2 linked regions of the Acidithiobacillus ferrooxidans ATCC 23270 genome follow. Each later gene encodes a partner of the first gene's protein in a complex. Links are inferred from orthologs where the notes say so. Each region holds a gene or a part of one and is shown in the gene's direction. Other genes may lie near its edges. The genes, in order: tsaE and tsaD.

Region 1 (8,523 bases):
TCTCCGCCAATCATCGTCCGTCAGTGGACAGTCTCAGGTTTTCTATGGCGACAAAGATCGGTCCCCTCGCAGTGGTAACTGGTGAACCCCGTCAGGCCCGGAAGGGAGCAGCGGCAGCCGGTGATCCAGGTGCCGGGGTGCGGCTGATCGGCGTCGCCACCCTATATTTCAGAGCCGCATGAGCGCCTATCTCGCGCTGGCCCGCCGCTGGCGACCCCAACATTTTGACGATTTTGTCGGGCAGGAGGCCGTCGTCTCCGCCTTGCGCCATGCCCTGGATTCCGGCCGCATCCATCATGCTTTTCTGTTCACCGGCACACGGGGCGTCGGCAAGACGACTCTGGCGCGGCTGCTCGCCAAGTGTCTGAACTGCGAGCGAGGCGTGAGCAGCAACCCCTGCGGAGAGTGCAGCGCCTGCCGCAGTATTGCTGCAGGGAACTTCGTGGATCTGCTGGAGGTGGACGCGGCAAGCCGTACCCGGGTGGATGAGACCCGCGACCTTCTGGACAATGTCCAGTATGCGCCTACGGCTGGTCGCTACAAGGCGTACCTCATTGACGAGGTGCATATGTTATCTGCGCACAGCTTCAATGCGCTGCTGAAAACCTTGGAAGAACCGCCGGAACATGTCAAATTTCTGCTGGCGACTACGGACCCACAGAAGCTGCCGATAACCGTGCTCTCCCGCTGCCTGCAGTTTAATTTACGTCGCCTGGATGTTCCCCAGATTCAGGGAAGATTGCGGCAGATCATGTCGTTGGAACAGGTGCCGGCGGAGGACGCCGCCCTGCAGATACTATCGCGCGCTGCCGACGGGAGTCTGCGTGACGCCTTGAGTCTGCTGGATCAGGCTATTGTCCACGGTGGTGGCGCGGTGCGGCGCGACGGCGTGCTCGCGATGCTGGGGCGCAGCGGCGATGACGCGGTGCTGGGTCTGATCGCCGCGCTGGTGGACCGAGATGCTGCACAGGTATTCGCCATAGTGGGTGATCATCTGGCGCGGGGCATGGACGGGCCCGGCCTGCTGGACCTGGTCATAGAAGGCCTGCATCGCATCGCTCTGGCGCAATTTCTTCCAGCCGATCCGGATGACGATGGCGCCGAGGCGGTCGTGCATCTGCGCGGGAGAATCAGCCCGCTTACCCTGCAGTCCTGGTATTTTTTGCTCCTTTCGGCACGACGTGACTTTGCGCTTTATCCAGATGATCGCATGGCGCTGGAGATGGCCTTTCTGCGGGTGTTGAGCTTTTCCGGTTCAGCATCGCCCGACTCGCCGCCAGCGGCCCTCCCGGGCGGGGAAAACCGGCATCCTGGCGAGTCACTTCCCCCGACGCGCGAATTCGTTATGCCCGAGGCAACTTCACCGCTATCGGATCATTCGGTTCCCCTGCTCTCCATCCGTTCACGGGATGAAGTCCGGGAGCCGTCGCCGGTAGCGACGTCCGGTCAGCGCGATGCGGATGCCGGGACCGCGCCAGCAGCAGACTGGCGTCGCGTACTGGCATCGCTGGCGGTGTCGCCGATGATTGCCGAGTACCTGCGCTACGGACAAGCCCTGCGCTGCGATCCGGAGGCGGTGGAGTTGGCCGTGGAGCCCAATTATTTGCCGTTCCTTCTCAAGACCGAGGCCCGCCGGGCGTTACATCAGGCGCTTACGGCATATTACGGCCGGGAGCCCAGGCTCAGCATTGTTGCTCTCACCATAGAGACCGGGGTGGGCAGCCTGGTGCAGGAAGACCGGGCGCAGCTGGCGTCCCGGCAAGCTGCAGCAGAGGCACGTGTGGCCGCGGATCCGCGCATCGGCGCGTTCCTCGAAGCCCTGGATGCCCGCGTAGAATCCATTGAAATCGTGGCGGCATCCTCAAACGATATGCCGTCAGCTCACAATGAAACGTAAACAGGGAGGTAAGGAAAAGATGAAAGGTGGACTGGGGAATATCATGAAGCAGGCGCAGCAACTCCAGGAGCGTTTGCAAAAGACGCAGGAAGAACTTGCCCAGGTAGAGGTGCAGGGCCACGCGGGTGGCAATCTGGTGGAAGTCACCATGACCTGCCGACATGACGTGCGGCGAGTTCGCATCGACCCCTCTCTGCTGACCGACGGCGATCAGGAGATGCTCGAAGATCTTGTGGCAGCGGCCATCAATGACGCCGTGCGCACTGCTGAGAAGGTCAGCGCGGAGCGGATGTCGGAAGTGACTGGCGGCATGAATATTCCGGGCATGAACCTGCCTTTCTAGGCACTTATGGCAGACGTTCCGAGTATGGACGCCCTGGTGGCACTGCTACGCCGCCTACCGGGTATTGGCCCGCGTTCGGCGCAACGGATCAGCTATGAGTTGCTGGTGCGTAAGCGCGATCTCATGCCGCAACTCGCCGCAGCCTTTCAGCAAGCCCACGCGGTGGTCCGTTTTTGTGAGCGCTGCAACAACCTGAGCGAAGCGCCATTGTGTGCCGTCTGTCGTTCCGAACACCGGGACCGTTCCATTTTGTGCGTGGTGGAATCGCCCGCTGATCTGCGTGCAATCGAGGATACGGGGGTGTTCGTCGGCGAATTTTTCGTATTGATGGGGCATTTGTCGCCCCTGGACGGCATCGGTCCCGAAGCCCTGCATATCGACCGCCTCAGCGCGCGACTGGGTGAAACAGACTTGCAGGAAGTGATTTTTGCGACCAATCCTACCCTGGAAGGAGAGGCTACAGCCCAGTTTCTCGCTGGACTGGTTCCTGACGGTGTCACCATCAGTCGTATCGCGCGGGGGGTGCCGGTGGGTGGTGAACTGGAATATGTCGATCGCAGCACCCTCGGGCGCGCCTTGCATGGTCGTCGCTTGCTCGACGAATAAGCACTTACCCATCGTTTCGTAAAGATAAAAGCCATCAATTTCGAGAGGAAGCAGCCATCATGATACCCACAGGAGTCACGCCTCCAGGCGGAAATGTGTTTTTTTTGCTGATGGGCGCCATTCTGGTGTTTGCCATGCATGGCGGATTCGCCTTCCTGGAACTGGGTACGGTACGACGGCGCAGCCAGGTAAATGCGCTGGTGAAGATTCTCAGTGATTTTGGTATATCCACCATCGTCTATTTTTTTGTGGGTTATCATATCGCCTATGGCATCAGCTTTTTTGCCGATGTAAAGGCTCTGACCGCAAGCAATCATGGTTTTCAGATGGTGCGGTTTTTTTTCCTGCTGACCTTCGCTGCTGCGGTGCCAGCCATTATCTCCGGTGGTATTGCCGAACGGGCACGTTTTTATCCCCAATTGCTGGCGACTGCCTTTCTGGTGGGACTGGTTTATCCCTTTTACGAAGGGATCGTCTGGAATGGTCATTATGGTATTCAAGCCTGGTTTACCAGCGTTTTTGGTGCACCTTTCCACGATTTCGCAGGCTCGGTGGTAGTGCATGCCATGGGTGGATGGATGGCGCTGATGGCGGTCTGGCTGCTGGGTTCGCGCAAGGGGCGTTACGGGAAAGATGGTGCGGTACACGCCATGCCGCCTTCCAACATTCCCTTTCTGGCGCTGGGCTCCTGGATTCTGATCATCGGCTGGTTTGGTTTTAATGTGATGAGTGCACAGCAAATTGCCGCTGTGCAGGGTCTGGTGGCACTCAATTCGCTTATGGCACTGGTGGGCGGCATGCTGGCGGCGCTGGCGGTAGGGAAGGGCGATCCGGGCTTCGTTCATAATGGCGCTCTGGCAGGTCTCGTGGCCATCTGCGCCGGTTCCGATGTGGTGCAACCCATTGGGGCTTTGGCCATCGGTGCCATTGCCGGCATTATTTTTGTCTACCTGTTCACCTTTGTGCAGCATCGCCTGCGTCTGGATGACGTGCTGGGTGTCTGGCCGCTCCATGGTGTTTGCGGGGTGTGGGGTGGACTGGCCGTCGGAATTTTTGGACATCAGTTCCTCGGCGGCGCCGGTGGGGTCAGTTTCTGGTCTCAGTTGCTGGGCACCGCACTAGGCGTCCTGGTCGCCCTGGCGGGCAGTGGTATCGTCTACGGCAGCATCAAGTACTTTATCGGGATTCGTCTGGATCCCGAGGCGGAGTATGCGGGGGCGGATTTGAGCTTGCACCATGTCAGCGCGTATCCTGAAGAGGATATCGAGAGGGCGTGACCATGACAGAACCTTTTGCTGCCCTGAACTGGCAGGCCATGCCGGGCCTGCCGGTGCGCAGCCCGCAGGCGCACAAAGGAAGCTTCGGCCACGTTTTCGTAGTAGGCGGAGGGCCGGGCATGGGCGGGGCACTGGCGCTGGCCTCTGCCGCCGCCTATCGGGTGGGCAGCGGATTGGTGACGGCGGTGGGGCATCCCTCGGCGATCCCATACTTGGCAGCACACCTGCCGGAAGCGACCTGGCGGGACTGGCCTGCGGCTTTTGGAGATTTGCCGGACCACGCCGTCCTGGCTGTTGGCCCTGGCTTGGGTCAGGGCCTGGCCGCCCATGATCTGTTGCTGGAAATCGGTACACTGTCCTGTCCCCAGGTATGGGACGCCGATGCCCTGAACATTCTCGCGCGTTTTGGTCCGAAACTGCTGACCACCGACGCACTTCGTCTGTTTACCCCACATCCGGGCGAAGCGGCCCGCCTGCTGGGGATAACGGTCGCCGCTGTACAGGCAGACCGTATCGCGGCGATTGTTCGGTTACGTGCCCGCTATGGCGGCTACTGGGTCCTCAAGGGCCACCATAGTCTCCTGCTAGGATGCGCTGTCCGGAATCTCTGTACTTTGGGCAATCCCGGCATGGCCACGGGCGGCAGCGGGGACGTGCTGACCGGCCTGTTGGCCGGTCTGCTGGCGGTCGGTCTGGACGCCGACCGGTCGCTGTCCCTCGGCGTGTGCCTGCATGCCCGCGCGGGCGATATCGCGGCCGCGGAGATGGGCGAGGCCAGCCTGCTGGCCGGGGACATCCTGGCGGCAGTGCCCCGCGCTTTACAGGAGTTGACGCAACGTCATGACGGAAACTGAAGTATTGCGGGAATGGGATCGCCGTTATTTCTGGCATCCCTTCACCCAGATGCAGTGTTACGGGGATGACGACCCGTGGATCATCGACCGTGCAGAAGGCAACTACGTGTATGATACGCAAGGTCATCGCTGTCTGGATGCGATCGCCAGCCTGTGGTGCAATGTTCACGGCCACCGTCATCCCCGACTGGATGCCGCCCTGATCGGGCAGTTGGGCAAGGTCGCACACAGCACGGCCCTGGGTGCGGGCAATGCTCCGGCCATTCGTCTCGCCAAGGCGCTGGTAGAAATTACCCCGCCTTCCCTGCAACATTGTTTTTTTTCGGAGGACGGCGCCGAGGCGGTCGAGGTCGCCATCAAGATGGCGGCCCAGTACTGGTGTAATCTGGGCCGCCCCGAAAAACGCCTCTTCCTGACCCTGGACAATGCCTATCATGGGGACACCGTTGGCGCCGTTTCGGTGGGCGGCTTCCCCCTGTTTCACGAGGTATACGGGCACCTCCTGTTCCCCACTTTACGCTTGCCGAGCCCCTATGTATTGCAGTGGGAAGACTGCGAGGGGGATCCGGAGCAGGCAACAGCCGTATGGCTGGCAGTGCTGGAAACGACGCTTCAGAAGCAGAGCGGCGAGATTGCGGCCGTGATCCTGGAGGGCGGGGTGCAGGGCGCCGCGGGCATATTGCCTTTCCCGCCCGGCATTCTGGCCGGTGCGCAACATCTGTGCCGGGCCTACGAGGTCTTGCTGATCATTGATGAGGTCGCGACCGGCTTCGGCCGCAGCGGCAAGCTTTTTTCCTGTGAGTGGGAGTCTGTCGAACCAGACCTGTTGGCCTTGGGTAAGGGGCTGAGTGGTGGTTACTTGCCGGTGGCTGCGACCCTCGCCGCAGAACATGTTTATGCTGCCTTTCTTGCGCCTTTCGGGGAAACCCGGCAGTTTTACTACGGGCATACCTACACCGCCAATCCTCTGGCCTGTGCGGTAGCGCTGGAGAACCTGGCACTTTTTGCGGAAGGTGGTGTGCTGGCTGCTTTGCCCGAGAAGATCGCCCGGTTGCGAGCCGGGCTGCAGCGTTTTCACGGCCAGTCGTGGGCAGGGGAGGTCCGCCAGTTCGGTTTGATGGCCGCCATCGCGTTGCGCGACCCCGGGACGAATGCGCCTTATCCCTACGGAGATCGCGTCGAATACGCAGTGTGCCGGAGAGCACGGGAAATGGGCGTTTACAGCCGTCCCCTCGGTGATCTCCTCACCATAGTTCCGCCGCTGTCGGTGACAGCAGCGGAAATAGACACTATCCTCAACGTATTATATGACGCCATGGCGGAAGGACGATCCTGATGAAAACGGCCCAAGATATCATGAACCGCGAAGTTGTTACGGTGCTGGCCGATGATCCGGTCGATAAAGTGGGAGATGTGCTCCTCAGTTCCGGGCACCACAGCCTGCCTGTGGTGAACAGCGAGGATCATCTGGTCGGAATGATCGGCGAACGGGATCTGATCGACGCCCACCGCAAGGTGCATCTGCCGACCATGCTTACTATCCTGGATGGTCTGATCCCTCTGGGCGGTATGCATGAATACGAGGAAGAGCTACGCAAAGTCACGGCGGTGACCGCCGGTCAGTTGGCGAGCTCCCACGTCATTACCGCCGCCCCCGATGAAGATACGGACGCGGTGGCCGAGAAGTTGCTGCGCAAGGATGTACATGCCGTGCCGGTGGTCGATAACAGCGGTTTATTGCTGGGTATCATCAGTCGCTCGGATATTCTTCAGCATCTGCTAAAACCCTGAACCTGGTATCGGATGCACTGGGATTTCGCAGATGCAGAAGCCTGCCGGGACTGGGGGCGACAGCTTGCCCAGCGCATTCATATCCCTGCGGTTATTTATCTTGAGGGCGATCTGGGGGTCGGTAAAACCACTCTGGCCCAGGCCATCTTAAAGGCGCTGGGCGTTACCCGGAACATCAAAAGCCCGACCTATACCCTGATGGAACAGTATCCGACCCGGATCGGACCGGCTCTGCATCTTGATTTGTATCGTCTGCAAGAGCCGGAGGAGCTGGAATTCATCGGTATCCGTGATTATCTGACAGAACCTTCCCTGTGGTTGGTGGAATGGCCGGAGCGAGGTGCGGGTTTCCTGCCCCCTGCCGATTTGTCACTCACCCTCCGTATTCTGGACAACGGCAGTCACCGTCTGGAATGGCTGGGGCATCAGCCCCATGTTCAGGACTGGACCATTTTCTTGACGCCCGCATCCACCCGGAAAATCTGCCATGGGGAATGAACAGGCACCCCGCGTTCACCGCCTGAATGCAACGTTGGCCAATCAGATTGCCGCCGGTGAGGTGGTGGAACGTCCTGCCTCCATCCTGAAAGAGCTTCTGGAAAACAGCCTGGATGCCGAAGCCACGCGGATTACCATCCATCTGGAGGGTGGTGGGATGGATTTGCTCAGTGTGGAAGATGATGGTGTCGGCATCCTGGCCGAGGATCTGCCCCTCGCCCTGGAGCGCCATGCCACCAGTAAAGTGGCGACCTGGGAAGACCTCCAGGCGATCCAGACCATGGGTTTTCGCGGTGAGGCCTTGCCAGCGATCGCTTCCGTCTCGCGCCTGGAACTCCTCTCGCGGGCGCGCAGCCAGAATCAGGCGGTGCGGCTGCAGGTAACAGGGGGCACGGCTGCCGCTCCGGAGCCCGCAGCCAGGGCACCAGGAACCACGGTGCGTGTGGCTGATCTTTTTTTTAACGTGCCCGCACGGCGTAAGTTCCTGCGTAGTCCGGCCACCGAGTTGTCGCGCAATCAAAGGGTGTTGCGTCAGATTGCGCTAGCCAACTTCCCGGTGGCTTTTCAGCTCATCCAGAACGGCCGTTCTCTTGTGCAATTTCCTACGGCTACGGATGCAGAAAGTCGGGCAGCGCGAGTGGCCGCCATAATGGGGGAAGGCTTTCTGGCCAATGCACTGTATATCGAACAGGAGGATCAGGGCTTGTCTCTCAGCGGCTGGCTGGGCCTGCCCACCTACAACCGCGCTCGCGGAGATGAACAGTATTTTTACGTGAACGGTCGTCCGGTGCGTGATCCGGTGGTTACCCATGCCCTGCGTGCGGCTTATAACGATGTGCTTTTTCAGGATCGTCACCCTCTCTATGCGCTTTACCTGAAGCTGCCGCCCGGGCGGGTAGATGTTAATGTACATCCCGCCAAGGCGGAGGTACGTTTTCGCGACGGCCGCGAGATACACGATTTTCTTTTTCATACTCTGCGACGGGTGATCGCGGAGCAGGGTGGGGCGCAACCCCGGGTTACCGTTCCGGTCCAGCCTTTCTCCCAGGGCCCGACCGCTACCAAAAGTCCTGCTTACGTCCCGACTCAGCGGTCGCTGAGCGCTGCTGTGCAGGAGAGTGCCGGGGCCTATTGGGAACATCTCGTGGCGCCGGTGATGACTTCCGTACCACCCCCTGATTTGCCAGCGGCGCCTACCCACGAACTGGCCCCGAACTACCCCCTCGGACAGGCCATCGGGCAGATTCACGCACGTTT
Region 2 (11,842 bases), 1.6 Mb from region 1 along the record:
CTAAGCGCCCCAGGGTCTGCTCGCCGGCCCGCCTCCCGTGGGGGTCGGGGAAACTGGGGCGCCCTGCATTTTCTTGAGAACGGAGGCCCCGGTGCCGGCACGCGCATCGAAGCGGCATGCTTCAGGCGTGGGCCTTGCACGGATGCCCCCGGGTTGCAGGGCCTGCCTGCGTCGGTGGCGTTTGGGGCGAGATCGCGACGCCGGTTTCGACTTCGACGTGGCCGACCCCGATGGCACTGTCAGCGCCATGGTTATATAGTGTCGTCGTCGCAGTCGTCGACGAGCAGGCAGCAATTGCCGCAAAGGAAAATCGTCCATGAAACGCTTTTTTCTCTGGTTCGGCGTCGGTTTTCTCGTTTTGATCGCGGCCCTCGCCCTTGCGTTCAAGTTCAGCCCATGGCCTTCGGTGTTCGTGTTTTCCCAGATGTTCGCCAAGGGAGATCAGGCGACCGACGCGGCGCTGGCGCGATACGTGCCGCCGGGCATCGCGGCGCGCACCGGCATTGCCTACGGCAAGGGGGCGGACGAGACCTTCGATCTCTACTTCCCGCAAGGCCGCAAAGGCGCCTTGCCGACCATCGTCTGGGTGCATGGCGGTGGCTGGATCGGTGGAAGCACAAGCGGCATCGCCAACTATCTGAAAATCCTCGCGGGCCACGGCTACACCACGGTTGGGGTCGAATACTCCACCGGCTTCGGTTCGGCCTATCCCAGGCCGGTGCAGCAGGTCAACGCTGCGCTGCGTTATCTGCTTGCGCACGCCACCGAGTTGCACGTCGACCCAGGGCGCATCATCCTCGCCGGCGATTCGGCCGGCGCGCAGATCGCCGCGCAGATCGCGCTGCTCGGCACCGACTCGGACTATGCGCGTGAGGTCGGCATCACGCCGTCGCTCAAGGCACACCAGATTGCCGCCACCCTGCTGCTCTCCGGCGCCTACGACCTGGACGCGGTGGACTACCACGGCAATTACGCCTGGTTCCTCAAGACCGTGCTCTGGGCCTATTCGGGAACGGAGAAGTTCCTGCATGACCGGCGCTTCCGGCTGATGTCCATTACGCCGCATGTCACCGCCGCCTTTCCGCCGAGTTTCATTTCCAGCGGCAACGGTGATCCGTTGGAGCCGCAGGCCGTCGCGTTGGCGAAGAAGCTCGGCAGTCTGAGTGTTCCGGTCGAGACCCTGTTCTTCCCGGCGAACCGCCAACCGGCGCTACCCCATGAGTATCAGTTCAATCTCGACAGCGCTGCCGGGCGCGAAGCGCTGCAAAAGATGCTCGATTTCCTCGCCTCGGTTCGCGCGGGCGAGGCGGCTGTTTCATCCACCAACGCGCAATGAGACCAACGAGGGAGGAATCATGTTGAAGCGACAACCATCACATTCACCCGCGCCCGAAGGGCGTTCGCCGGGGAGCCTGTTGGCACGGTGCGTGCTGCTGTTCGCATTGGCGCTGGCCGGCACCGGGCTGACGCAGGCGGCGACACTGGAGGGGACCGCGACCTACCGCGAACGCATGATGCTGCCGCCGAGCGCGGTATTCGAGGCGACGCTGCAGGATGTGTCGAAGACGGGCGCGGCACCGAAGACGCTGGGCCGCGCGATCCTCGATCCCGCCGGGCAACCGCCATTTCGTTTCGCCATTGACTACGACGCTGCGGCCATCCAGCCCGACGGGCACTATGTCGTGAACGCCATGGTGAGTGTGCCCGGTCGGATGCTGTTCGTTGCGCTGGCGCGCCATCTGGAGTTCACCGGCACGACTGCGCCGGTGCAACTGCTGCTGGTGCGCGCGCAGAGCAATCGTTTCTCGATATTCGCCAAGCAGTTGCCCGCGTCCTATGAGCGAGAGGTGCCGGGGGCGGACAGCCTGGTCCGCTGGCATCTCGATCTGCTTCCGGGCGGGCAGTACCAGTTGCGCACCACCTACGTGGACAAACCGACGCTCAAGCCGATCGATCGCATCGGCCGCTGGCAGTATGACAGCGCACTCGGGGTGCTCAAGCTGTTCCAGAGCGACAGGTCCACACTGCTGTTCGATGTGGAAGACGCGGGCGGCCTGCTGCGGCCGCTCGATGCGCGGGGCAAGCTCGCCACATCGCCTTACAACGTGCCGCTGCGGCGCTTGCCCCGACTGGCGCTCGTCGAGCCGGAGCTGAAACTGACCGGCATGTTCTCCTACATGGCCGATGCCGCTTCGATCACCCTGTGCGAAGACGGTCGGCGGATGCCGGTGGCGATGGAGGGAGACTTCAAAGCGCTGGAACGGGCGTATGTCGACGCGCCTCACAAGTCCGGGCAGGCCTTGTATGTGCGCCTGGATGGCCGGATCGCCTCGCGTCCTTCGGCGGAGGAAAGCCAGCCGCCGCGTGCCACCCTGGTCGTCGAGAAGTTCACCGACATCCAGCCCGGCCTGAGCTGCGGCATGGTGGCGACCCACATCGCGCTGCGCGGCACCTACTGGAAACTGGTGCAGCTCAATGGGCAGGCGATCAGCCTCCCGGGCGCCGTCAGGAAGCAGGAACCGCATCTGGTGTTTTCCGCGAAAGGCGACCGCGTGTCCGGCGCCGGCGGCTGCAACGCCGTGACCGGCAGTTTCAAGGTCGACGGCGACAAGCTGCATCTGCGCCAGATGGTCAGTACGCTGCGCGCCTGCCTGACCGGCATGGAATACGAACGCGAGTTCCTGCAAACGCTGGGCAAGGTGGAGCGCTACCGCATCGTCGGCGGGCATCTCGACCTGCTCGACGAGAAGGGTGCCGTCATCGCGCGCTTCGAGGCGGTTGCGCTGCGGTGAGAAAGGGATGAGCGCCAGCCGATGATTGCGAAGTCCGACATGGTGCGGATGACGCAGCGCCGAGTCCGAGGGTCGGGAGCCGAGGCGCGGAATCGGTCCGGAGTCAGCGAAAGCGGCGGCGGACCCGTTCAGTCCGCCTTTGCCGCCTTCCCGCGCAGCACCCACGCCACGAACCGCCGTCCGTACTCCGGCTGCATCCAGATCAGCCAGCTCACCACAAGCGCGTTGAGCACCGCCACGCTGAGCAGCACAGGCTGAATAATTCGTGGCGCCGCAGCCGGCGACTCCTCCGCGTAGCGGCTTCGTCCAACAATCGCCTCGAGTGTCCCTCAAGCTAAACGTGTGCGCCGGGCATGGCGCGTTACTTCTTTTACACGCTGGTTATACCGGGTTACGTAACGTCACAAAAAAATAAACCAAATCTGCCCATATTTTTGTAGCATATTGTTTATGAATGAATAAAATAGGCATGTTAGGCGGCATCGTTCTTGCTTGACTTTAATCAGACCGAAGCAAGCAAGTGGCTTGCGAAGCGTCATCATCGTGCCAGGTGAAGCGACATTCGTTTTCAAACAAGAGAGATGGAGAAAGATGACAGCATCATTGGTTAAAGCACCGATAGTTTGTTTGCCAAAACTAAAAACGCATCTTTAGGCCCGTAGCAGCGTGAATATAAAAAAAGATTTGTTGCTGTGGTTGCCCTCTTTACTGCTTTGCTGCGCGGCCTCATCGGCCTACGCTATGACTCATGCGCAGGGAGAAATGCTCAGCGCTCAGGCTCGTGCGGGGGATGCCAGTGCATTACGCACCCTTGAAAAGGCAGCTAAAAGCGGGGACAAAACCGCCGAAAACTGGCTAGGAATTTACTACGGTGTTCAGAAAAAATATCGCAAGGCGGTATTCTGGTCGCGCAAGGCAGCCATTCAAGGTGACCCGTTGGCCGAGTTTGTCATGGGCGAGGTGTACTACTACGGTAATGGCGTCCCGAAAAGCGACCGCACTGCATTGTATTGGTATAAATTGGCAGTAGCCCAAGGCTATCAGGGTGCGCAACCCATGCTGACCAAAGTACGGCAAGAGATTGCTGCGCAGGCGGAGTTGCGCGACCACACTCAGGTCGTCGCTCGAACAGATGAACAGCCACCCGCAGGGACAAGCAGTTCTACATCTGTGACGCCGATTTCTGACAACAAGGTTGTCAGTACCCCTGCGATCAAGTCGACAACACCAATGGCAGTAACTCGTCCTTCATCCGCCCTCCTGACAGCCAAAGAACAAAACCTTCTGGGCTACGCCTACTATAGTGGCCAGGGCAAACCCAAAAATTATGAAAAGGCGGTTTATTGGTACCGCAAGGCGGCTGCCCAAGGTGATGCGAGTGCTGAGAACAATCTGGGTGTGGCCTATAACTATGGTAATGGAGTGGACAAAAATTTTTCACGCGCTGTGTACTGGTATCGAAAAGCTGCTGATCAGGGGAATCCCAGTGCCCAAACGAATCTGGGAGTTGCCTATTACCAGGGCGACGGAGTGAAAAGTAGCACCACCGAGGCTCTCCACTGGTGGACGAAAGCTGCCAAGCAGGGCGATGCGCGTGCACGTAGCTATTTGAATGTGGTAAAACTGACGTCACGGGGGACTAAGTAACCTGAAAGCGGGAGTGTCAGAATTTCTGTGTGTGAGGCGGTTTGGGACGTTTCCTCACGGGGTTTGTCGAGATTCATTCGGTGAGGCGATCAGGATGTCGCTTCTGGCGGCCGCCGCATGGATGGCCTGGGGTATCTGGATGTATTTGAAGGAGTGTCACGAGCATATGGCATACCCACAACGCCATGAAACGTACGCACATGTATGCGCACGATGCCCACCACCAGCATCTCTACAATTTCCCGGTAGTTTCGGGAATCCGGCACGGTCATCCGCATGTTCCAGGCCTGCGTCAGTTGCATAAGCATCATGCATAACTGGTTTCAGAATTTCCCTCTCCTTGCAAGGCTTGACGACGGTCCGGAAAAAAATCTGCTGATCACTGCACGACCCATAACCTGGGGATCGGGTGAAATCGTATTTCATGCAGGCGCGCCCTGCCATCAGTACTTATTGGTGCTGGAGGGACAAATCCGAGTGCAGCAAACTTCTGCGACGGGACGAGAAATCGTATTGTACCGCATCGGACCCGGAGAATCCTGCATTCTGACGACGGCTTGCCTGTTCAGCCATCGTCCCTATCCGGCCATGGGCATCACCGAATCTGCGGTTAGAGCCGTCAGCCTTTCTCAATCTGTTTTTGAGCGTCTCGTCGCGCAATCTGGCATTTTTCGGGAGTTTGTTTTCAACGCCTACGGAAACCGTTTGACTGATTTGCTCGCACTGGTTGAAGAAGTCGTTTTTACCCGTCTCGATGTGCGGCTGGCAAAAAAACTTCTGGAGTTGGGAGGCGCCACGCCGTTCATCCACATCACTCATCAGGCATTGGCCACAGAACTCGGATCAGCCCGGGAGGTAATCAGTCGTGCTCTGAAAGAGTTTGAAATACGCGGCTGGATCCAGCGTAGTTCAGGACAGATCCAGATCATTCATCCTCAAGCGCTCCGTCAATTGGCGCATTCCGAATGTTGATCCCTGATTCATTGGGTGAGTAAGTCACAGACAATCTGCCACAAACAGCCTACGATACAGTTCGGATGAGCGCACAAAAGGAGTTCAAAATGTCTGCATCTTCACTGTTTAACGAAGGCATGCCCGACCGGTTGATACGGGTCATTGTCGGGATTATTGTCATTGCACTGGTATTTGTCGGACCCAAAACCCCCTGGGGATGGTTGGGGCTTGTTCCTTTAATCACCGGTCTGGTGGGTTGGTGCCCCGCATACACGCTTTTGGGTATCAGGACTTGTCCCTTGCGGAAATCATAACGGGGCCCCTTCAGGAGCCGGACCTCTACGGCGCGGGAATGGCCGTTGACTGGTCAAGTGGCTGATTCTTCGGCGTCGGATTCACTTGCGGCCGCAGCAGCCACTAGGCTTGATTGCCTCGATGGTGGCGGAAACCAGGTAGTCCGTCACCTTGCGGCCCGACGCCCGGTCCTTGATGAACTGAGGTGCCCTGACAATAGTAGACAGTCCCATTTCAGGACGATGCCGGAAGCCCTTATCGAGCGGTGTGTGCTATATTTTCATTCCTGCAAAAGGGCGGGAGCGGGTGTGATTGCGGTATGGATGAAATCAGCGGAAAGCATCAGGCAGGGTCTTGTGGCGGGGCAGGCGCGGCCTTTGATGCGATGGACTCTGACCAAAAAGTGGCTCTGGTGCGGGCCTTGCGCTGGCCGCTGTCGGCTTCAGCGGGCGCGCGATCCTGTTTGACGACGCCGGGCCGTCCTGTCCGGCCACTGCTCGTGGACCCCAAAAATTTACCGCGGCGTCGCGCGCTGACCACTGTGGCTGGTCGATTTGCCTTGCTCCATGCCCTCACCCATATTGAATTCAATGCCATCAATCTCGCGCTGGATGCGATTTGTCGCTTCCCCGGTCTACCCGACTCAAAGCCGGAGGAGGCTTGCCTTGATTGAGCGGATACTGGGCATTGAAAGCTCCTGCGATGAAACGGGGCTTGCTCTCTATGACCGCCAGCGTGGCCTCCTCGGCGAAGTGCTGTTCAGCCAGATTGCCCTGCACGCGCCCTACGGCGGTGTCGTGCCGGAACTGGCGTCGCGGGACCATGTGCGCCGCCTGCCCTTGCTGCTCGACGAGTTGCTGGCGCAAACCGGCGGGCAGCGCCCTGACGCCATCGCCGTCACCGCCGGGCCGGGACTTATCGGTGCCCTGCTGGTGGGGGTGAATTTCGCCCGCGGCCTCGCCATGGGCTGGGATATCCCGGTGATCCCCGTGCATCATCTGGAAGGTCACCTGCTGGCCCCGCTGCTCAATGAGGTGGACCCCTTTCCGGCGGTGGCCTTGCTGGTTTCCGGTGGGCATACGATGCTAGTGGAAGTCCGTGCTCCCGGCGACTATATTTTATTGGGAGAGACGCTGGATGACGCCGCCGGTGAGGCCTTCGACAAGGCGGCGAAGATGATGGGACTGGGCTATCCCGGTGGGCCTGCGCTGGCCGCCCTGGCGGAGGGGGGAGATGCCCAGGCTTTTCGCCTGCCGCGGCCACTGCTGGACCGGCCGGGACTGGACTTCAGCTTCAGCGGTCTGAAAACGGCCTTCCGTCTGGCCTCCATGCCCATCGCGCCCGACGACGGGCAGAAGCGGGCCGATCTGGCTGCCAGTTTTCAGGCCGCGGTGGTGGAGACGCTGTTCACGAAGTGCCAGCGTGCCCTGCGGCAGACCGGGCTGAGGCGTCTGATCGTGGCCGGCGGGGTCGGCGCCAATCGGGCGCTGCGAGCGGCCCTGAACGGCCTGGTGTCCGCAGGCGTCGAAGTCTTTATAGCCGATCTCGCGCACTGTACGGATAACGCGGCGATGATCGCTCTCGCCGGTGCCCTGCACACGGAGCGGGCCCAGGCAGCCACGGCGGACTTCCCGGTGCGGGCGCGCTGGTCCCTGACGGAGGAGGAAGCGTGATGAACGAGCCATTTTCTCTGGATATGATCGTCGACGAGCTGGCGGCACAGGATGTGGACTTTCAGGAGGGCCTGGACTGGCAGCAGACGGATCATCCGCGGGAAGCGGCCATCGCCTTCCGGCGCGCACTGGAACATGGCCCGAAGAGTGCGGTGATCTGGACCTTCTACGCCTGGGCACTGTCTGCTTCCGGCGACCCACACGGGGCCATCGCTGCCTGCCGCCGCGCCATCGCCTGCGATGCAGAGTGGGGGCAGGCGTGGAATGACCTCGGTGAGTATCTGATGGACGCTGGCCGTGAAGACGAGGCGCTCTTCGTGATCCGCCGCGCCCTGAAGGCCAAACGCTTCGACAGCCCGCATCTGGCGCAGATGAATCTGGCCCGCTACTACCTGCATAAAGGCAGCATGCGCCGTGCCCTGGCCGCAGCGCAGGAGGCGCAGCGGCTGGTTCCCGGTTTTCGCCCGGCGGCGCGACTGGCGGACTGGATCAGCGACCGGATGCAGGAGTGGAACATCCGGGATTGACCGGTCTCAGCGCCTTTTGAAGGGACGTTCGCTGCCGTCCAGCAAACGGCGGATATTGCCGCGGTGCCGCCAGAGGATCAGTAGCGCCAGCACCAGAACGAGTAGCCGCATGCTCGTCGCGGCGGAGACCGCAAAGACGATAGGCACCGCGCCGACCGCCGCCAGCAGCGCCGCCAGTGATGAAACCCGCGTCACGGCGAACACCAGTATCCATACACCCAATATCGACAGGCCCAGTACCGGCAGGAGCGCCAGCAGAATACCCAGCGCCGTGGCCACCCCCTTGCCGCCGCGAAACCCAAAAAACACTGGATAGAGATGGCCGAGAAAGGTGGCGAGGGCCACCGCGGCCAGCGCCCAGTCCTCCAGTCCGAGCAGGCGGGCGATGACGATGGGGACGATGCCCTTGGTCAGGTCGCCGAGCAAAGTCAGCAAGGCGGCCTTTTTGCCACCGATGCGCAGGATATTGGTGGCGCCGGGATTGCCCGATCCGGACTGGCGCGGGTCCCCCAGACCCAGCGCGCGCGCCACCAGAATGGCGCTGGCAATGGAACCGACGGCATACCCCCCGCCGATCAGGGCAACATCCAGAAGAAGTGACATGCAGTGCTTTGGCCGGGAAATTGGTTATTATAGGCCGAGCTGCGGCGGATTGCCGCTTTTTTCGGGATAACCATGGATATTCTTTTTGTACGTGAACTGAAGGTGGACACCCGCATCGGCATCTACGACTGGGAACGTCAGGTCAAACAGACGGTGCTCATCGATCTGGATATCGCTGGGGATGCGGGGGCCGCGGCGCGGACCGACAAGGTGGAGAACACCATCAACTACCAGACCATCTGCCAGCGCCTGGTCGCCCATATCGCCGCGTCGGAGGTGGAGCTGGTAGAGACCCTGGCCGAGCAGATCGCGGATATCGTTCGCGGTGAATTCGGCGCGACCTGGGTGCAGGTGACGGTGCACAAACCCGCCGCCGTGCGCGGAACACGGGATGTGGGGGTGCGGATCGAGCGGGGCAGTCGCCTGCCCTGAGCGACCAAAGGCCCTGGTCAGGCCGACACCACCATCCCATATAAATCATGGGCATCCGCCCGGGTGATCGCCACCTCCACCCAGTCTCCGACCTGCAACCCCGCCGCCTTGCCCAGATGCACCACACCATCGATCTCCGGGGCATCGCTGGCGGAGCGGGCGATGACTCTGCCGCCCCGGGCCATTGCATCCACCAGTACCCGCTGACGCTGGCCCACCCGGCGTTGTAGCCGCTGGCGGCTGATGGCTTCCTGCACGGCCATGAATGCGGCGCGGCGTTCCTCTTTGACCGGCTCCGGCACCGCTCCGGCGATCGCGTTGGCGGGCGCGCCTTCTACAGCGGAATAGGCGAAACAACCGACCCGATCCAGCTCTGCCGCCCGCAGAAAATCCAGTAACTCCGCAAAGTCCGCATCGGTCTCGCCGGGGAAGCCGACAATGAAGGTGCTGCGGATGATCAGGTCGGGCACCGCCTGGCGCCAGCCGAGAATCCGGTCGAGGGTTTTTTCGGCGGCGGCAGGGCGACGCATGGCCTTGAGGATGCGCGGACTGCCGTGCTGCAGGGGCACATCCAGATAGGGCAGAATTTTGCCTTCCGCCATCAGGGGCAGGAGTTCGTCGATGTGCGGGTAGGGGTATACGTAGTGCAGACGCACCCAGACGCCGAGTTCCCCCAGGGCCGCGCAGAGATCGGTGATGCGGGTCTTGAGCGGACGGCCGTTGTGAAAGGCGGTGCGGTATTTGCGGTCTACCCCGTAAGCGCCGGTGTCCTGAGAAATCACCAGCAGTTCTTTGGCGCCGCCCGCCACCAGCGCCTCGGCCTCGCGCAGAATATCGTCCGGCGCACGGCTGACCAGCTTGCCGCGCATGCTGGGAATGATGCAGAAACTGCAGGACTGATTGCAGCCCTCGGAGATTTTGAGGTAGGCGTAGTGGGGCGGCGTCAGGCGCAGGCCCTGGGGCGGCACCAGATCGGTGTAGGGATCGTGGGCCGGAGGGAGTGCCGCATGGATCGCGTCGAGCACGGCGCCAGCCTGGTTGGGGCCGGTGACGGCAAGCACCTTGGGATGGGCGCCGCGCACAAAGTCGCCGCCCTCGCGGGCACCCAGGCAACCGGTGACCACCACCTTGCCGTTCTCATCCAGCGCCTCGCCGATGGCCTCCAGGGATTCCTCCACCGCCGCGTCGATAAAGCCGCAGGTATTGACGACGACCACATCGGCGTTGGCGTAATCCCCCACCAGCAGATAGCCCTCGGCGCGCAACTGGGTGAGGATGCGCTCGCTGTCCACCGTGGCCTTGGGGCAACCGAGGCTGACGAAGCCGACTTTGGGCGGCGTATTCGCGCCCGCCTTCAAAAGGTATTGCTCACGTTGACCACGCCCGGAACGGCGCCGACGATACGCTCGACCACCTGTTTGAGATCGATGACGGCGTTGGGGCAGCCGGCGCAGGCGCCTTTCATGCGGACCCGCACGTCGCGTTCGATGATTTCCACCAGTTCGATATCGCCGCCATCGCGGTGGAGGATATGGCGTACCGTCTGCACCGCCTCTGCCACAGCCGCAGGGTCGGGCAGGGGGTCGTCGGGACCGTAGCGTTTCTGGCGGTCGAGTCCGCGTTCGGCCATGGCCTGGGCGTGGGCGATTTTGGCCGCGGCGAGGGGGTCTTCCGCCTCCAGGGCGTCCAGTTCTTCTTCGCTGTAAAAGCGGATGGGGGATTTTACGGTTGAGCGCATGGCCGTCAATATAACATGCGGCCGCCATCGACGACGAGATTGTGGCCGGTGACGTAAGGCGCGTCGAAAAGCAGATAGGCGATGGCGCCGGCAATATCCTCCGGGCTGCCGACGCGCTTGAGGGCGTTGCGTTCGATGAGTCCCTGCTGGTCGCCGTCGGGCGGGTCCTTGTCCTCGGCCCAGAGCACCACGCCGGGCGAGACGCTGTTGACGCGGATCTCCGGCCCCAGCTCTTTGGCGAGGGCGCGGGTGAGGGCCAGCAGACCCGCCTTCGTCACACTGTAAGGCAGATAACCGCGCAGGGGGATTTCGGCGTGGATGTCGCCGATGTTGACGACGGCGCCGCCGGTTTTTCGCAAATGCGGTGCGGCGACCTGGGTCAGAAAGAGTGGCGCGCGCAGATGCACGGCCTCCATCGCCGCCCAGTCTTCCGGCGTGATTTCGCCGAAAGGCGCAGGGGAGTACAACGAAGCGTTGTTGACGAGGCCGTCCAGGCAACCAAAATGCCCGATAGCGGCATCAATCAGGTGCGCTGGCGTTTCCGGGGCAGCCAGGTCGCCCGCGATCAACAAGGGTTCAGTTCCATGCCGCGCGCGCAACTCCTGCGCCAGGGCTTCGGCGTCTGCGGCGGATCGCTTATAATGCAGGGCGAGCTGGCAGCCTTCCGCGGCGAGCTGGCGGGCAATGGCGGCGCCTACCCTGCGGGCGGCGCCCGTGATGAGAACGACTTTTCCGGTAGCTTTCAAGAGGTGTCCATGCGCGTAGAGCGTCCCGATTTTTTAACCCATTCTCACGGGGCGCGCAAGACAAGTCTGCCCGCCCCGGACGCCGATGCGCTGGCCCACTCGTCCGCACTGCTGACCCATATCCGGCGGGAAATCGATGCCGCAGGCGGGATGATCCCCTTTCGTCGTTATATGGAGCTCGCCCTCTACACGCCGGGGCTGGGCTATTACATGGCGGGGCAGACCCGCTTCGGTGCGGCGGGCGACTTCGTCACGGCACCGGAAATGGGACGGGTGCTGGCCGCTGTGCTGGCCCGGACCCTGCAACCCGATCTGGGGCCGGATGGCATTCTGGAATTTGGCGGTGGGAGCGGCGCGCTGGCGGGCCAGATCCGGGACATTTTGCCGGACACCCCCTACACCCTGCTCGAACCCAGCCCCGATTTGCAGGCGCGGC

The links.
Region 2: the proteins of tsaE (region 1) and tsaD are in contact, whole or in part, in a crystal structure (PDB 6N9A), measured with the Thermotoga maritima proteins. The link is inferred for Acidithiobacillus ferrooxidans ATCC 23270 from one-to-one orthologs. Residues at the interface, in WP_004082108.1 of Thermotoga maritima: Leu37, Gly38, Lys46, Lys57, Val59, Lys60, Ser61, Thr63, Phe64, Thr65, Leu66, Met67, Val69, Pro71, Tyr82, Arg83, Leu84, Asp86, Asp88, Phe89, Asp93, Ile128, Asp130, Glu131, Arg134; in WP_004082750.1 of Thermotoga maritima: Cys10, Asp11, Arg49, His50, Leu82, Gly84, Gly135, Gly136, Glu154, Thr155, Leu156, Asp157, Asp158, Ser159, Glu162, Asp165, Lys166, Arg169, Leu170, Tyr175, Lys213, Thr214, Leu217, Tyr218, Gln221, Arg222, Asn324.

Annotation. Positions count from the first base shown.
Region 1 is NC_011761.1:1,670,869-1,679,391, forward strand. What follows is about bases 5,835-8,523. They hold tsaE (tRNA (adenosine(37)-N6)-threonylcarbamoyltransferase complex ATPase subunit type 1 TsaE), read left to right. Parts: upstream 5,835-6,780; coding sequence 6,781-7,266; downstream 7,267-8,523. Other genes in these bases: bioA (adenosylmethionine--8-amino-7-oxononanoate transaminase), read left to right, coding at 5,835-6,313; AFE_RS08905 (CBS domain-containing protein), read left to right, coding at 6,313-6,768; mutL (DNA mismatch repair endonuclease MutL), read left to right, coding at 7,256-8,523. Outside these bases: dnaX (DNA polymerase III subunit gamma/tau), read left to right, coding at 179-1,897; AFE_RS08880 (YbaB/EbfC family nucleoid-associated protein), read left to right, coding at 1,887-2,240; recombination mediator RecR, read left to right, coding at 2,247-2,846; AFE_RS08890 (ammonium transporter), read left to right, coding at 2,906-4,123; AFE_RS08895 (NAD(P)H-hydrate dehydratase), read left to right, coding at 4,126-4,977; more of bioA, read left to right, coding at 4,964-5,834. UniProt on the Escherichia coli protein: Required for the formation of a threonylcarbamoyl group on adenosine at position 37 (t(6)A37) in tRNAs that read codons beginning with adenine.
Region 2 is NC_011761.1:106,946-118,787, forward strand. What follows is about bases 5,484-8,356. They hold tsaD (tRNA (adenosine(37)-N6)-threonylcarbamoyltransferase complex transferase subunit TsaD), read left to right. Parts: upstream 5,484-6,352; coding sequence 6,353-7,360; downstream 7,361-8,356. Other genes in these bases: AFE_RS15420 (YgaP family membrane protein), read left to right, coding at 5,501-5,707; AFE_RS00575 (DUF455 family protein), read left to right, coding at 6,007-6,360; AFE_RS00585 (tetratricopeptide repeat protein), read left to right, coding at 7,360-7,887; plsY (glycerol-3-phosphate 1-O-acyltransferase PlsY), read right to left, coding at 7,894-8,356. Also shown: AFE_RS00545 (DUF924 family protein), read left to right, coding at 1-4; AFE_RS00550 (alpha/beta hydrolase), read left to right, coding at 317-1,336; AFE_RS00555 (META domain-containing protein), read left to right, coding at 1,356-2,792; AFE_RS16300 (hypothetical protein), read left to right, coding at 2,814-3,050; AFE_RS00560 (tetratricopeptide repeat protein), read left to right, coding at 3,459-4,439; AFE_RS00570 (Crp/Fnr family transcriptional regulator), read left to right, coding at 4,749-5,411; more of plsY, read right to left, coding at 8,357-8,490; folB (dihydroneopterin aldolase), read left to right, coding at 8,563-8,922; 30S ribosomal protein S12 methylthiotransferase RimO, read right to left, coding at 8,940-10,280; AFE_RS00605 (NifU family protein), read right to left, coding at 10,277-10,660; AFE_RS00610 (pteridine reductase), read right to left, coding at 10,666-11,406; AFE_RS00615 (class I SAM-dependent methyltransferase), read left to right, coding at 11,416-11,842.